Regions from separate parts of the Kitasatospora sp. NPDC023120 genome, predicted to be linked through region 3. Evidence: riboswitches for the same ligand, from Rfam matches in the RefSeq annotation. Region 3 holds a riboswitch; each other region holds the start of a gene.
The links. Region 3 has a riboswitch for cyclic di-AMP ahead of ACZ3TI_RS28995 (M23 family metallopeptidase). Riboswitches for the same ligand answer to the same signal wherever they lie in the genome.

Region 1 (4,993 bases), on a different contig from region 3:
AGGACGATCCCGGCGACCCGTTCCGGCGCGTCCCCGGCGACCTTGACGACGGTCGCGCCGGTGTACGAGTTCCCGGCGAGGACGGCGCGCTCGATGCCGAGGTGGTCGAGCAGGGCGAGGACGTCGTCGGCGATGGCGGCCGGGCCGTAGTCGTCCCAGGCGATGGAGGACTCGCCGAAGCCGCGCAGGTCCATGGTGACGACCCGGTGGCCGGCGGCGGTGAGCAGCGGGCGGAGGTGCCGGTACGCGGTCCGGCTGTCGAGCATCCCGGGGAGCAGGACGACGGGCGTGCCGTCGCCCTGCCGGGTGTCGTCGAAGGCGATCCGCCCGCCGGGGACGGTCAGGTACTGGGTGTCCGGGGTGCTGGTGGCGTTCATGGTGGGCCTCCTCGGTCCGCTGCCGCGGGCCATCTCCGTGCTGCTGATAGCCATAAAGCTAAGGCTAATAGCCTTAGCCGTCAAGCGTTCGCCCGAAGAGAGGGGGGCGGAGGGGCCTCAGACTCCCTCGACCTTGAACGGGTCGTGCTCGCTGAGCAGCTTCTCCAGTCGCGCCTGGTCGACCCGGCTGACGATCTCGTTCGACTCCTGCCGGTCCCGGATCACCTTCGCCAGGGTGAACGCGGAGGTGACGGTGTAGAGGAGGCCGACCCCGAGGAACGCCCGGACCCATCCCCCGACCGGCAGGTAGGCGATCCCGGCGGCGAGGGAGACGCCCGACAGGGCGAAGGAGAGGATGGCCTGGATGTAGTAGGCGGACGTGGTGCGGTTCTGCATCGGTGCGGTCATGGCGTCAGGATGCGATGCCCGGTCGGGACGCACATGAGTAGGAGTACTCAGATGGGGTGCTCGGATCGGGGTGCGAGCCGGTACTCGGATCGGGCGCCCGGATGAGGGGTCGTTCGTTGACGTCCGATCACCCGCTCCACAGCGGCCCCGGACGGATGGCTTGGAATCAGAGCGTCCTGGGATTAACGTTTGATAACGCAGCGCGGTCGTCAACGCCGTACCCAGACGGCACCGTGCGCCGTCGCCTAATCCCACCGACCGGCCTCCGGGCAGGTCAGGGAGCCGGGGAACCACGTTCCTTGGGGTGAATCGGCGGGGCTCCGGCCCGGCCGTAGGAGACCTTCCTGCTCCGAACCCGTCAGCTAACCCGGTAGGCGCGAAGGAAGGAAAGGAGCGCGCCTCCGTGGCGTCGACGCACACTCCGGCACACCCGGCCGGCCCCGCGGCCGGTACCCAGCTGCTCGACCACCCCGGTGCGGACGGCCCCGAAGCCCTGGGACCCGATGTCCTCGGCCCCGAGGCCGAGACCAACCGCCACCGGATGCCGCGTCAGACGCGCGGAGCCTCCCCGCTGCTCGGCGTCACCGCCGTCGCCGCCACCCTGGGTGCCACCGGCTTCACCTCGGCCACCCCGGCCGCCGCGCCCGCCATCGAGGCCCCGGACGAGACCCCGGTCGCCCTCTCCGCCGACCCCGGCCTCGCGCTCGCCGCCCGCATCCAGCAGCAGGCCGACAGCCAGCGCACCGCCGCCGAGGAGAGCGCCCGCGTGCAGGCCGCGCAGGAGGCCGAAGCCAAGGCCGCCGCCAAGGAGGCGGAGGCCAAGCGTGCCACCGCGGAGGCCGAGGCCAAGCGCGCCACCGCCCTCACCCTCCCGGTGACGGACTACCGGCTCTCCGCCCACTACGGCCAGAGCGCCCGCTATTGGGCCAACCTGCACACCGGCCTGGACTTCGCCGCCGACACCGGCACCCCGGTGCTGGCGCTCGGCCAGGGCACCATCACCTCGGCCGGCTGGTCCGGCTCGTACGGCTACCGGATCGTCGAGACCCTGCCCGACGGCACCGAGATCTGGTACTGCCACCTCTCCTCGATCATCAAGGGCTCCGGCAAGGTGACCGCCGGCCAGCAGATCGGCAAGGTGGGCGCGACCGGCAACGTCACCGGCCCGCACCTGCACCTGGAAGTCCGCCCCGGCGGCGGCGCCCCGGTCGACCCGGAGCCCTGGCTCCAGCAGCGCGGCCTCAACCCGTAACGCCCTGCCCGTAACGGCCTGCCCGTAACGCCCTGCCCGTAACGGCCTGCCCGTGGCGGGCACCCCGAACGAACACCCGAAAGCCCCCGGCCGCACGTGGCCGGGGGCTTTTCGCGGTGCGGCGTCTCAGTCCTCCGCGGGCAGCTGCGCCAGGTACGCGTCGATCTCCTCCTGGCCCGGCTCCGGTGCCAGCTCCGGGAACTCCTCCACCAGCAGCCGCGGCAGCCCCGGGACCGTCCACGTCCCGAACAGGTCGAGTGCCGCGTCGGCCGCCGCCTTCTCGAACTGCCCGAAGTCCCCCGCCAGTTCGTCCGGCATCGGGCGCCCGAGCGCGGTCAGCTCGGCCAGGTTGCGGTAGCTGCGCCGCATCAGGCCCTGCTCCAGCAGCCGGCGCGCGCCGTCCGTGGCCATGCCGACCGACAGCACCCGGCCGGGCCCCCAGCCCTGCTCGTCCGGCTCGTCCAGCCAGCCGGCGGGCACCAGCGCCTCGTACGCGGCCAGCCGCTCCTCCTCCGCGAGCTCGCCGAAGCCGGCCAGCCAGTCCCGCACCGCCGCCTCGTCCGCGACGTCCACCCCGTGCGCGTGCAGCAGCAGCGCGTACAGCCGGGGCCAGGTCACCAGGTCGGCGCGGCGCAGCAGCCCGGCCGCGACCTCGCCCTGCCACTCGGCCTCCGCGTGCAGTCGCTCCTGCCGCTTGGCGTTGAGCCGCCGGGCCGCCCGCTGGTGGTCGATCAGCAGCCGGACGGCGTCGCCGTACGCGAGCGGGTCCTCCTCGGGCGCGGGTTGGACGTACAGGTGGAGCCGCTCGTACAGCAGGTGCTCCACCGCGTCGGAGGTCAGTTCGGGCCAGCCGTCGTGCATCCTGCTCTCGCCCAGCTCCAGCAGCGCCAGCACCGCGCGCAGTGGCTCCTCGGCCACCGGCGTGCGGCCCTGCTCGGCCGCCCAGGCGAGCAGGTCGGCGGCCCTGGTGCGCGGGGCGAGCCGCAGGTCTTCGTCGTTCATAGTCCGAACGGTAGTCGCCGGGGGCCGGTAGGGTCGGCAGCCATGGTCCCCGTACGACTCACCGGCCCCCGGCTCGCGATCCGCGAGTACCACCACACCGACGGTGACGTGGACGCGCTGCACGCCCTGCTCGGCGACCCGGGGTCACCCGCCACCTGGACCTCGAGCCGCACGACCGCGAGACCTGCGCCGACCAGATCGAGCTCTACCTGGAGGAGGCGATGGCCGAGGAGCGGGACACCTACCGGCTCGCCGTCACCAGGCTCGCCGACGCCGAGGACCCGCAGGACGCCACCCCGATCGGACAGGCCTCGCTCACCCTGGGCCGGCACCGCGCCGCCGACCTCGGCTGCGTCCTCGGCCGCGAGCACTGGGGCCGCGGCTACGCGGGCGAGATCACCAGCCTGCTCTGCGACCTCGCCTTCCGCACCCTGGGCCTGCACCGGCTGACGGCCAGGTCGGACGTGGACAACGCGGCCGCCGCCAAGGTGCTCACCGGGCTCGGCTTCCGGCTGGAGGGGCGGGCACGTCACGACCGGCTCAAGGACGGCGTCTGGTCCGACTCGTACCTCTACGCGCTGCTCGTCGACGAGTGGCCGGGCCCGCTCGACCGGCCTGGCAGGGCGGGGGAGGGGGGTTAACCCCACCCCCGATCCGCCAGGTCTCCGGATGCCCCGGGACCGGCCCTTCGACCAGACTGGACGACGCCAGCGAGCACGAACGACCGTCAGAACGAGGGGCCGGGGGCCGGGACATGAGCAGCAGCCGAAGCACGCAGGGCCACGAGTGGGACGTCCTGGACGGCTACGGCGCCGAGCCGCGCCCCGACCGGGCCCACCGGACCGACCGGGCCCATCCGACCGAGCGCCCGCCGGCGTTCTGGCTGGCGCCGTTCTCCGCGCACTACTACCGCGAGGTCGGCTACGTGCTCAGCGGCCTGCCGGTGGCGATCGCCGGCTTCGCCGTCGCGATCACCCTGCTCTGCCTCGGCCTCGGCACCTTCGTCACCGTCCTCGGCCTGCCCGTGCTGGCCGCCCTGACCACCGCCGGCCGCGGCTTCGGCCGGCTGGAGCGGGCCCGGGCACGCGGCATGCTGGCCCTGGACGTCCCCGGCCCGGAGCCGGTGCGCCAGGTCCGTCCGGGCAGCTGGGGCGCGATCACCGCGCGGCTGGCGGACGGGGCGGGCTGGAAGGCCGCGCTGTACCAGATGGTGATGTTCCCCTGGGCGATCTTCAGCTTCACCATGACGCTGGTGTTCCTGCTGCTCGGCTGGGCGATGGCGTTCTACCCGGTCTACCACTGGGTCTTCCCGACCTACACCGACTGGCGCGGGTACCGGGTGTTCGACTTCACCGACAGCCACCACGTCCGCCACGCCTACTACATCGAGGGCACCTGGCAGATCGCCGCGTTCTCGCTGGCCGGGGTGGCGCTGGTGTTCCTCACCGCGCAGCTGGTCCGCGGCCTGACCAACGTCAACCGGGCCGCCGCCCAGGGCCTGCTCGGCCGCTGAGCCGACTGCCGGCCCTGCAGGCCCCCTGGCTCTGCCCTGCCCCGCCCGGCCCTCCGGCCCCGTCCGCCCTCCGGGTGCGGACGGGGCCGCTCCGTGTTCGGATGGCCGGGTGGCCGCCGCAGGCATTCCCCCCGAACCCCCGGAGGTCCTGGTCACCTCCCGTCCGCTGGACGAGTACTGCGCCCAGTTCGACCTCACCCGGGCCCGGCTCGCCGCCCTGTCCGGGCCGCTGCTGGACTGCCCCGCCGGCGCGGCCGGCCTGGCCGCCGAGGCCCGCGAGCTGGGCTGCCGGGTGATCGCCGCCGACCCGGCGTACGCGCTGCCGCCGCCGGTGGTCGCCGGACGCGCCCGGGCCGCCCGGGCGGCGATGGCCGTCGCGATGGCGGACCGCCCGCACCTCTACCCCGCACCCCGACCCGACCGCCCCGAGCGCTACCTGCG
Region 2 (4,993 bases), on a different contig from region 3:
CGCCGCCACCTCGCCCAGCCAGAGCCGGGTGAACTCGGCCAGGCCGACGCCCAGTTCGGCGCGCAGCAGCCGGTCCGTGCGGCGCTCGCGGTCCTCGTCCGGCCCGTCGGCCGCGCCGACCGCCCGGTAGAAGGCGACCAGCCGCTGCGGCCCGTAGCGGCGGGCGATCAGCTCGCAGGCCAGCCAGGACTGCTCGTAGGCCTGGGCGATGCCGGCGGCACCGGCGGCGAAGTCCCGGTCCTCGGGCAGCTCGGTGGGCAGTCTCCCGGCGGCGACGTCCCGGGCCAGCTCGGGCGCGATCTGCTGGGGGCTGCGGCCGGAGTCGCGGTAGGCGGTCCAGTCGGCGGCGCCCTCGGAGAGCCACAGCGGCGTCCAGGCCCGGGTGTCGGACCTGGTCGCGACGTGGGTGGCCTCGTGCGTGACGACCACCTGGCGGCCGAAGTCGCTGAGCCGCCCGTACGCCTCGGGATTGACCAGCACCCGGTCCGCCGGGGTGTTCCGGGGCGCGCCGGGGGCGGCGACGGTGACCGCCGCCATGTCCGCCCAGTCGGCCGGGTCGGCCTCCAGCAGCCGGGCGAACTGCTCCTCGGTGGCGGGCAGTTCGAGCAGCAGCCGGCCGAGCCGGCCGCCGCCCCAGACCTCCTCGACGGCGGGCAGCGCCTTGTCCCCGACCGCGGCGAGCCCGGCCGGGTCGGAGCCGTCGGCCGACCCGAGCACCAGGCAGCGCGCGCCCGGCACCGGCCGTACCGGCCCGAAGTCCCACAGCGCCGGCGGCCCGCTCGCGCTCTCCTCCCGCTCGACCCGCCAGCCGGCTTCCGTCCGGACCAGCCCGATCCGGCGCGGGTACACCACGGGGTGGTCGTCGTACCCGGCGATCCGCACCGCCAGGTCGGCCGCGGCGGTCAGCCGGTCCGGCCCGTCGCCCGCGGCGAGCACCAGGTTGCGGTACGCCGCCTCGGCCGCCGGCACCCCCGACCGGGCGGGCAGCGAGCGCGCCCGCTCCGCCAGCACGGCGGCCACCTCACCGCGCCGGTCCTCCGCCTGCCGGACGGGTGCCGCCGCGGGGGCGACCGGCGGCAGCGACAGCTGGGCCAGACCGCCTGCCGCGAGCAGCAGCGCACCCCGCCGGGACAGCAGGCGGCGGGGCCGGTCTACCGGGTGGGGGTCGCGGGAGGGGCCGGACGGCGACGCGCTCAGAGCCGGACCACCCCCGAGACCGGCATGGCGTTGACGCTCTCGTAGCGGACCCTGGCGCCCGGGTAGGGGGCGTGCACGATCACACCGCCGCCGGCGTACATGCCGACGTGGTGCATGTCCCGGTAGAAGATCACCAGGTCTCCCGGTCGCGCTTCGGAGAGGTTGATCCGCTGGCCCGCGTACGCCTGGGCCTGCGAGGTGCGCGGCAGGGTCACTCCGGCCTGCCGCCAGCTGTAGTACATCAGACCGGAGCAGTCGAACGCGCGGGGCCCGGTCGCTCCGTAGACGTACGGCGAGCCGACCATCCGCACCGCGGCGGCCAGCGCGGCCGCACCGCGCTCGGAGGCGGGCGGGGCGGAGCCGAGGTCCAGCCGGTCCGTGCCGCGGGTGGCGCGCTGCTCGGCGTCCCGGGCGTCCTGGGCGGCCATCCGGGCCCGCTCTCCGGCGGGCAGGCTGTTGAGCAGCTTCTGCGCCGCGTCCAGCCGCTGCTGGATCTGCTGCTTGCTGTCGGCGAGCGAGCGGCGGGCCTGGTCCAGCTCGGCGAGCTTGCCGGTCGCCTCGATCCGCCGCTGGTCGAGCCGGCGCTGGCGGGTGACCAGCTCGTGCAGCGTCTCCTGCTGCCGCTCCGAGGCCTGGCCCAGGGTGCGGGCGCGGGCGAGGTAGCCCTCCGGGTCGGGGGACAGCATCAGCTGGGCGGTCTGGGTCATCCCGCCGCCGCGGTACTCCGCCCCGGCCACGGTCGCCAGGTCGCCGCGCAGCTCGTTGAGCTGGTCCTGGGCGACGGCGATCTCGCCCTGCAGGATCGTGGCCTCGCCCTGGAGCCGCCGCTGCGCATCCTGGGCCGCGTTGTACTTCTCCGAGGCCTGCTCGGCCTCGTCGTAGAGCTGCTCCACCTGCGCCTTGACGTCCTTGCGGTCCGCCGGGTCCGGGCTGCCGGGGGCGGCCCGGGCGCTGCCGCTGGTCGCCACGCCCAGCACGGTGGTGGCGGCCGCCGTCAGCACCAGCGCACGGGCGAGCAGTTGGGAACGGCGGTGCACGGGCACGGCGGCGGCTCCAATCCTGCGGCGCGGTCCCGCCGCCGCTCCACTGCGGGCGGCCCTCGAGCGGGAGTCCGGTGGCAGACGTTAGCGAGTCCGGGCAAGTGAGTCCAAACCCCTCCCGACCCGAATATTTGACCCGTAATCGGACATCAGCCCGACTCGCCGACAAAGCCGCAGGCCCGGCCTTCCGTGACGGAAGACCGGGCCTGGAGGCGCGGAGCGGGGATCAGACCCGCACGATGCCGGACAGCGGCATGTTGGTGACGGCCTCGTAGCGGACCGAGGCGCCCGGCTTGGGCGCGTGCAGCACCTGGCCGTTGCCCGCGTAGATGCCGACGTGGTGGGCGTCGCTGTAGAAGATCAGCAGGTCGCCGGGCTGGGCCTGGGACAGGTCGGTGCCGATCCGGGTGCCGGCGTGGGCCTGGTCCTGCGAGGTGCGCGGCAGCGAGACGCCGACCTGGTTGAACGCCCAGACCATCAGGCCGGAGCAGTCGAAGGAGCTCGGGCCGGTGGCGCCCCACACGTACGGGCTGCCGACCTTGGAGGCGGCGGCGTTCAGCGCGGCGGCACCGCGCGAGCTGCCGGGCGCGGGCAGCTTGGCGACCGGCGTGGACGAGGGCGCGGAGAGGTCGCCGCGGCTGTTGTCGCGCGAGGCGCGGTCGGCGGCCTGCTGCTGGGCCTTCGCGGCGTCGGCCTGGGCCTTGGCGTCGGCGGCGGCCTTCTCCTCGGCCGCGCGCAGCGCCTGGCGCTCCTGCTCGGTCAGGGTGTTGAGCAGGTCCTGGGCGGCCTTCAGCTTGTTCTGGACCTCGTCCTTGGAGGCCTTCAGCTGCTGGGTGGTCGACTCCAGCTCGGCGAGCTTGCCCTGGGCCTCGGCACGGTCCTGGTCGAGCTTGCGCTGCTGCTCCTGGAGCTGCTTCAGCTGGTTCTTCTGGGTGTCACCGGCCTGGTTGAGCGCACCGGCCTGGTTGAGGAAGTTGTCCGGGCTGGACGAGAACATCAGCTGGACGGTCGGGGATATGCCGCCGTTGCGGTACTGCTCCCCGGCGATCTCGGCGAGTCCGCCCTGCAGGTCGGTCACCTGCGCCTGCTGGCGGGCCACCTGGTCCTGCAGACCGGCGACCTGCTTCTCCAGGGCCTGCTGCTTCTCCTGGGCGGCGTTGTACTGCTCGGTCGCCACCTCGGCCTGCTCGTTGAGCTGGTCGACCTGCTCCTTGACCTGGTCCTTGGTCGGCTGCGGGTCGGCGTGGGCGCCGGTCTGCGCGGAGAGGGCGACCGCAGCGGCGGCGACACCGGTCAGGATCGAGACACGGGCGCGGCCGGCGGGCTTGGGACGACGATGGGACGCCACGAAGGCGGACTCCTTCTTCCTACGTCCGCCTACCGGGTGAGCTGACGGGTTCGGGCCGGAAGCAGTGCCCTACGACGCCTCACGGCCGTTCCAGCGGCCGACCTGGCGCCGATTCACCCCGGAGGAACGTGGTTCCCCGGCTCCGCTCCGCAGCGCCCCCGACCACTGGGCTCCCCTGTCGGGCAGTCGCTTCGACCTGCCCCGCTGCCTCGCGAACTCGGCGGTAACCACCGCCGCCACCCTGGCTGGGTGATCGACAGTGCGGTGGTTCGGAGCACGACCCTAGTAACTGAAGCGTGATCGGTTCAAATCCTTGTCAGAAAAAAGACGGAAGATTATCCAAGTTCTCTTGTGAAAATGACCGATGGTGACCGTCGACGCACGCAAGGCTGATCAGGTCTCACCCACCGGTCGCAAAACGGTCGAAAACCCGAACGCCACCCCCGTCGGAGGTGGCGCGGATCACAGGGCCCGGACGGGCCCGTTCGGCGTGTCGGACTGTCAGACCCGGCGGGCCGCTGTCAGACCCGGCGGATCGTGTTGATCGGCATCGCGTCGGCCTTCATCACCTTCACCACGTCACCGGTGTGCGGCGCGTGGACCACCATGCCGTTGCCGATGTACATCCCGACGTGGTGCATGTCCCCGCCGTAGATGACCAGGTCGCCGGGCAGGGCCTGGTCCATCGAGGGCACCCGGGTCCCGTAGTGGCCCTGCTCCTGCGAGGTGCGCGGCAGCGAGACGCCCGCCTGCCCGTACGCCCAGAGCATCAGGCCGGAGCAGTCGAAGGTGCTCGGGCCGGTGGCGCCCCAGACGTACGGCGAGCCCTGCTTGCTCATCGCCTTGGCGACGGCCACGGCCGCGTAGCCGCTGGCCGGCGGCAGGCTGCTCAGGTCGACCCGGTCGGTGCCGCGCGAGGCGCGCTCGTCCTGCGCCTGCTGGGCCTTCAGGGCGGTGCGCTCGGCGGCGCTGAGCGAGTTCAGCAGGTCCTGGGCGGCCTTCAGCTTGGTGTTGACGTCCGCCTTGGCCTGGTTGAGGTCCTTGGTGGTCGTGTCCAGCGAGGCCAGCACGGCGGCCGCCTCGGCCTTCTCCTGGTCCAGCCGGCGCTGCTGGTCCAGCAGCGACTTGAGCGCCTCGGCCTGGGTGGTGCTGGCCTGCTGGACGGTGGAGGCCTTGTCCAGGTAGCCCGACGGGTCGGAGGAGAGCATCAGCTGGACGGACGGGTCGATGCCGTTGGTGCGGTACTGCTCGCCCGCCACCTCGGCCAGGCCGACCTGCAGCTGGGTCATCTGCTCCTGACCGCGGGCCACCTGGTCCTGCAGCTGGTCGGCCTGCTTGCGCAGCTGGTCGGCCCGCTCCTTGGCGCCGTTGTACTTCTCCGCCGCCTGCTCCTGCTCCTCCTGGAGCT
Region 3 (4,993 bases):
CGCCTCACCCTGGCCGGCCGTCTGCACCTGGCCCACCTCGCCGACGACGGCCTCAGCGTCCACCTGCGCGTCGACGTCGCCCACGCCGTCCTCGCCACCCCGTACGGCACCGGCGCGGTCACCGCCGCCGACCTCGCCCTCGCCGGCCCCGACCCGATGGCCCGCCACGAGGCCGCGCTGCTCACCCACTTCACCGACGAGCACGCCGACGCCCTCGAGGTCCTCACCCGTCTGCTCGACCCGGTGCTGCTCGCCCGCAACCCGGACGTCCGCCCGCTCGCGCTGGACCGCCACGGCCTGGTGCTGCGCCTGGACCACCCGGACGGGCACCGCGACGTCCGCCTGGTCTTCCCCGAACCGGCCCACGACATGGAGGACTTCGGCCTCCGGATGCACGACCTGCTGGCCGCCGCCGAGTACGGCCTGCCCGCCCACCGGGGCTGAGCCGCGGGCTCACCGCTCGACCGCGTCCTCCAGCACGATCCGCCCCATCCGCCCGTACAGCCCGGGCCGCCACCGGCGCACCGCGAGCGCCAGCGCGATCCCGCCCGCGAACACCCCGATCACCAGGTACGGGATCAGCCGGAACAGCAGGGTGTGCGCCGCCTCCCCCGCCGCGGTGTCCTTGTTGAGCACCAGCAGCACCACCACCCCGGCCATCGCCACCCCGCCCACCAGCGGCGCGACCAGCGTCCGGAACCAGTGCGCGGTCTCCGGGTGCCGCCGCTGCACGTGGAAGTACCCGACGACGGCGAAGGAGCAGAGCGTCTGCACCACCAGGATCGCCATCGTCCCGAGCAGCGCCAGCAGCGTGTACAGGTGCGCGTACGGATCCATCCCCGCCACCAGGAACGCCACCACCAGCCCCGCCGCGATCACCGACTGCACCACCGAGGCGACGTACGGCGAGCCGTGCCGCGGGTGGGTGCGCCCCAGCGCCGGGTGCAGCAGCCCCTCCCGCCCGATCGCGTACAGGTACCGCGCCGCGCACTGGTGGAAGGCCATCGCGCAGGCGAACGAGCCGGTGACGACCAGCCATTGGAACACTGTCACCGCCCACGGCCCGAGATGTGCGCCCAGCGGATCGAAGAACAGGCTGTTCCCGTCCTTGCCCGGCACCTCGCCGCCCGCCACCGCGATAGCGCGTCCGACGCCGTTGCCGGACACGATCATCCAGGAGACGAAGACGTAGAACACCCCGACCCCCACCACCGAGACCAGGGTCGCCCGCGGCACCACCCGCTTCGGGTCGCGGGACTCCTCGCCGTACATCGCGGTCGACTCGAAGCCCACCCAGGACCAGAACGCGAAGAACAGCCCGAGCCCGGCCGCCGCGGCGCCAGAACTCCCCACCCCTTTCAGCGCGTTGATCGGGTTCACCGCCTCGCCCACGATCCCGTCCGGCCCGCCGCCGGAGAACAGCACCGCCAGCGAGACTGCGCCCAGCACGGCGATCTCCAGCACCAGCGCAACCCCGAGCACCTTCGTCGTCAGGTGCAGGTCGAACCAGGCCATCACCCCGATCGCCGCGACCCCGAACAGCGCGTACCAGCCCCACCCCAGGTCCACCCCCAGCTGCGAACGGACCAGCCCGCGCAGCGAGTAGGCGAAGAAGCCGAGGATCGAGGCCTCGAAGACGATGTACGCGAGCACCGCGAGCAGCCCCGAGGCCATCCCGGCGACCCGCCCCAGCCCGTGCGAGACGTACCCGTAGAACGCCCCGGCGGCGGTGATGTGCCGGGCCATCGCCACGTACCCGATCGAGAACACGGTGAGCACGACGGTCGCCAGGATGTACGCGGCCGGCGCGCCGACCCCGTTGCCCTGCCCGACGATGATCGGCAGGTTGCCGGTCATCGCGGTGATCGGGGCTGCGGTGGCGACCGCCATGAACACCACGCCCACCAGGCCCACCGAGCCCGCCTTCAGCCGGTCGACCCCGTCTCCCCCGGACCGCTCCCCGACCGCGTCCCCGCTCTGGACGGCCATCCGGCCTCCTCCGTCTGCCGCTGCCCCGCCGCCCGCCGAACCGGGCCCGCGCTGACTGCCCGACAGCATCGGTTCGCGGCGCAGGCCCTCGCAAGGAGCAGATCGTCAGACAAGTCGGTGGCAGAATTGACGCCCTGTTCGGTCCGGACCGCCCGACTTTCGAACAGGCCTCCCCGGAAGGCACCCGGAGCACCGACACGATCAGCACCCGGAACGGCAGCGGCCGGCCCGGCTCGCAAGGGGTTTCGTCCCGCGAGCCGGGCCGGCCTGGGCGTGTCCCGCGCCCATGTCCACTGTGCGGCGATCACCCGGTCGAGCGGTCACCCGACATGACCATCCCGGAGGATCGATTCGCCCCGCAGCAGCGGTGGTTCCTGAAACCCCGGAGGGTCAGAGCGCGACGCCGTGCGCGCGCAGGTAGGCGACCGGGTCGATGTCCGAGCCGTACTCCGAGCCGGTGCGGATCTCGAAGTGCAGGTGCGGGCCGGTCACGTTGCCGGTGGCGCCGGAGAGGCCGATCTGCTGGCCGACGGTGACGGTCTGGCCGATCGACACACCGATCACGGAGAGGTGCGCGTACTCGGCGTAGTGGCCGTCGGCGAGCTTGATCTCGACCTCGTTGCCGTAGGCGCCGCCGTTGCCGGCCTTGACCACGACACCGTTGGCGACGGCGCGCAGCGGGGTGCCGGTGGAGGCGACGAAGTCCTGGCCGGTGTGGTGGCCGGAGGCCCACATCGAGCCGGCCACGCCGTAGGCGGTGCCCAGCTTCGGGTTGGCCAGCGGCGCGACGTAGCCGGAGGTCGAGGCGACCGGAGCGGCGGTCACGGCCTGGGCCGGAGCGGCGGTCTGAACCTGGGTCTGCACCGGAGCGGCGGGCTTGGCGGCCTCGGTCTTGACCTGCACCTGGGCCTGCGGCTTGGCGGGGGCCGGAGCGGCGGGCTTGGCCGGGGCGGCGTCCGCGGCCGGAGCGGCGGCGTGGCCGGCGAGCGCGAGCTGCTGACCCGGGAAGATCAGGTTCGGGTTGGCACCGACGACCGAGCGGTTCTGCTCGTACAGCGCGTGCCAGCCGCCCTCGACGTGCTTGGCGTCGGCGATCTTGGACAGGGTGTCGCCGCTGACGACGCGGTAGCTCTCGTGCGCGGCGGCCGGGGCGGCCTCGGCGGCGGGCTTGGCGTCGGCGACGGTGGCGGCGGCCGGAGCGGCGGCGGCCGGGGCGGTGTGGGCCTGGGCGCTCATCGCGGTGACGAGCGGCAGGACGAAGGAGACGCCGGTGACGGCGGTGGCGATGCCGATGCGGGCGGCGCGGGGCAGGGCGATACGACGAGCCTGAGCAGGCATGGAAGATTCCTCTCCGACGCCTGCGAGGTGAGCTGTCGGGTTCGGGCTGGAGTTGCCCGGCCGCATGCGCGGCTTCACCCCAAGCCGGCCCTGGACGCCCGCGCCCTGAGGCGCGAACTCCGGTCCGGCGACTTACCTGTGGGTCCCCCGCTCCTGCCGTACAGAGTTCAGATCGAGCCACCGGGAAGCGGCAGGACTCGGCGTTCCACCCGGTGGATCCGTCCGGACTGGCCGGGCGGTCGCTGAACTAAAACCCATCCGTTCGGGTGAAGCAATGTCGATCTCTTGAACCCGCAACCATCCCCCGGGAGCCGGTCACCCTCCGGATGATCCGCTGCACGGTGCGTACACAATCCATTCACCCCGCGCCACTGATCCACGACCCTGCGCCGAACTCGACGCCGCTGCGCAGCCGTCCGCTCACGCACCGCGCACCACCGACACACCCGCCGGTGACCCTTGTCACGTGCGCCCCACGGGGCGCAGGATCGGGCCGTGGCCACCTCCGAAGCCGGCACCCTGCGCCTGGGCACCGCGCAGGGCCGCTGGGTACTCCTGGCAACGGTGCTCGGCTCCAGCATGGCGATGCTCGACGGCACCGTGGTGAACGTCGCGCTGCCCAGGATGGGCGCCGACCTCGGCGCCTCCCTGGCGTCCCTGCAATGGACGCTGAACGCCTATCTGCTCACCCTGGCGGGCCTGATCCTGCTCGGCGGCGCCCTCGGCGACCGGTACGGAAGGCGCCGGGTCTTCCTGATCGGCGTGGTCTGGTTCGCCGCCGCCTCCGCCGCCTGCGCCGCCGCGCCGAACATCCAGGTACTGATCGTCGCCCGCGCCGTCCAGGGCATCGGCGGGGCGCTCCTCACCCCCGGCTCGCTCGCCATGCTCCAGGCCGTCTTCCACCCTGACGACCGCTCGGCGGCGGTCGGCCTGTGGTCCGGCCTCGGCGGGGTGTCGGCCGCGGTCGGCCCCTTCCTCGGCGGCTGGCTGGTGGACGGCCCCGGCTGGCGCTGGATCTTCCTGCTGAACCTGCCGCTCGCCGCCGCCGTGATCCTGGTCGCCACCCGCTCCGTGCCGGAGAGCCGGGACGAGAGCGCCTCCGGCCGCTTCGACGTGCTCGGCTCGGTGCTCGCCGCGCTCGCCCTCGGCGCGATCACCTACGCCCTGACCGCCGCCGGCGAGGGCCTGTCCCCCGCCGTGTGGCTCACCGCCGTGCTCGGACTGGCCCTCGGTGCCGCCTTCATCGCCGTCGAGCGCCGCGCCCCCGAGCCGATGCTGCCGCTCGGACTGTTCTCCTCCCGGCTGTTCACCGCCGTGAACCTGGTCACCCTCTGCGTCTACGCGGCGTTCAGCGGCGTGTTCTTCCTGCTGGTGGTGCAGCTGCAGATCGTCGCCGGCTTCTCCCCGCTGGTGTCCGGCCTCGCCCTGGTCCCGATCACCGTGCTGATGCTCGCGCTGTCCTCGCGCGCCGCGCGCCTCGGCAAGCGGATCGGCCCGCGGATCCCGCTGACGGTCGGCCCGCTGCTCTGCGCCGCCGGGGTGCTGCTCATGCTGCGCGTCGGTGCCGGCTCGTCCTACTGGACGGACGTGCTCCCCGCCGTCACCGTCATGGGCTGCGGCATGACGCTCCTGGTGGCACCGCTGACGGCCACCGTGCTGGCCGCCG

Region 1: linked by a shared signal. The riboswitch ahead of ACZ3TI_RS26130 (M23 family metallopeptidase) and the one ahead of ACZ3TI_RS28995 (M23 family metallopeptidase) in region 3 are both predicted to bind cyclic di-AMP.
Region 2: linked by a shared signal. The riboswitch ahead of ACZ3TI_RS06850 (NlpC/P60 family protein) and the one ahead of ACZ3TI_RS28995 (M23 family metallopeptidase) in region 3 are both predicted to bind cyclic di-AMP.

Annotation. Positions count from the first base shown of each region.
Region 1 is NZ_JBVHHY010000018.1:172,910-177,902, forward strand. Features, by position in the region: gene ACZ3TI_RS26120 (alpha/beta fold hydrolase) at 1-377, opposite strand, end outside; gene ACZ3TI_RS26125 (YiaA/YiaB family inner membrane protein) at 495-785, opposite strand; cyclic di-AMP (ydaO/yuaA leader) riboswitch at 1,018-1,176, shown strand; gene ACZ3TI_RS26130 (M23 family metallopeptidase) at 1,189-2,037, shown strand; gene ACZ3TI_RS26135 (hypothetical protein) at 2,164-3,039, opposite strand; partial or broken gene ACZ3TI_RS26140 (GNAT family N-acetyltransferase) at 3,189-3,680, shown strand; gene ACZ3TI_RS26145 (sensor domain-containing protein) at 3,794-4,552, shown strand; gene ACZ3TI_RS26150 (class I SAM-dependent methyltransferase) at 4,662-4,993, shown strand, end outside.
Region 2 is NZ_JBVHHY010000003.1:420,012-425,004, reverse strand. Features, by position in the region: gene ACZ3TI_RS06860 (hypothetical protein) at 1-1,020, opposite strand, end outside; gene ACZ3TI_RS06855 (C40 family peptidase) at 1,194-2,240, opposite strand; gene ACZ3TI_RS06850 (NlpC/P60 family protein) at 2,464-3,585, opposite strand; cyclic di-AMP (ydaO/yuaA leader) riboswitch at 3,596-3,750, opposite strand; gene ACZ3TI_RS06845 (C40 family peptidase) at 4,107-4,993, opposite strand, start outside.
Region 3 is NZ_JBVHHY010000022.1:35,231-40,223, reverse strand. Features, by position in the region: gene ACZ3TI_RS29005 (DUF2470 domain-containing protein) at 1-444, shown strand, start outside; gene ACZ3TI_RS29000 (APC family permease) at 454-1,989, opposite strand; gene ACZ3TI_RS28995 (M23 family metallopeptidase) at 2,380-3,327, opposite strand; cyclic di-AMP (ydaO/yuaA leader) riboswitch at 3,330-3,516, opposite strand; gene ACZ3TI_RS28990 (DHA2 family efflux MFS transporter permease subunit) at 3,823-4,993, shown strand, end outside.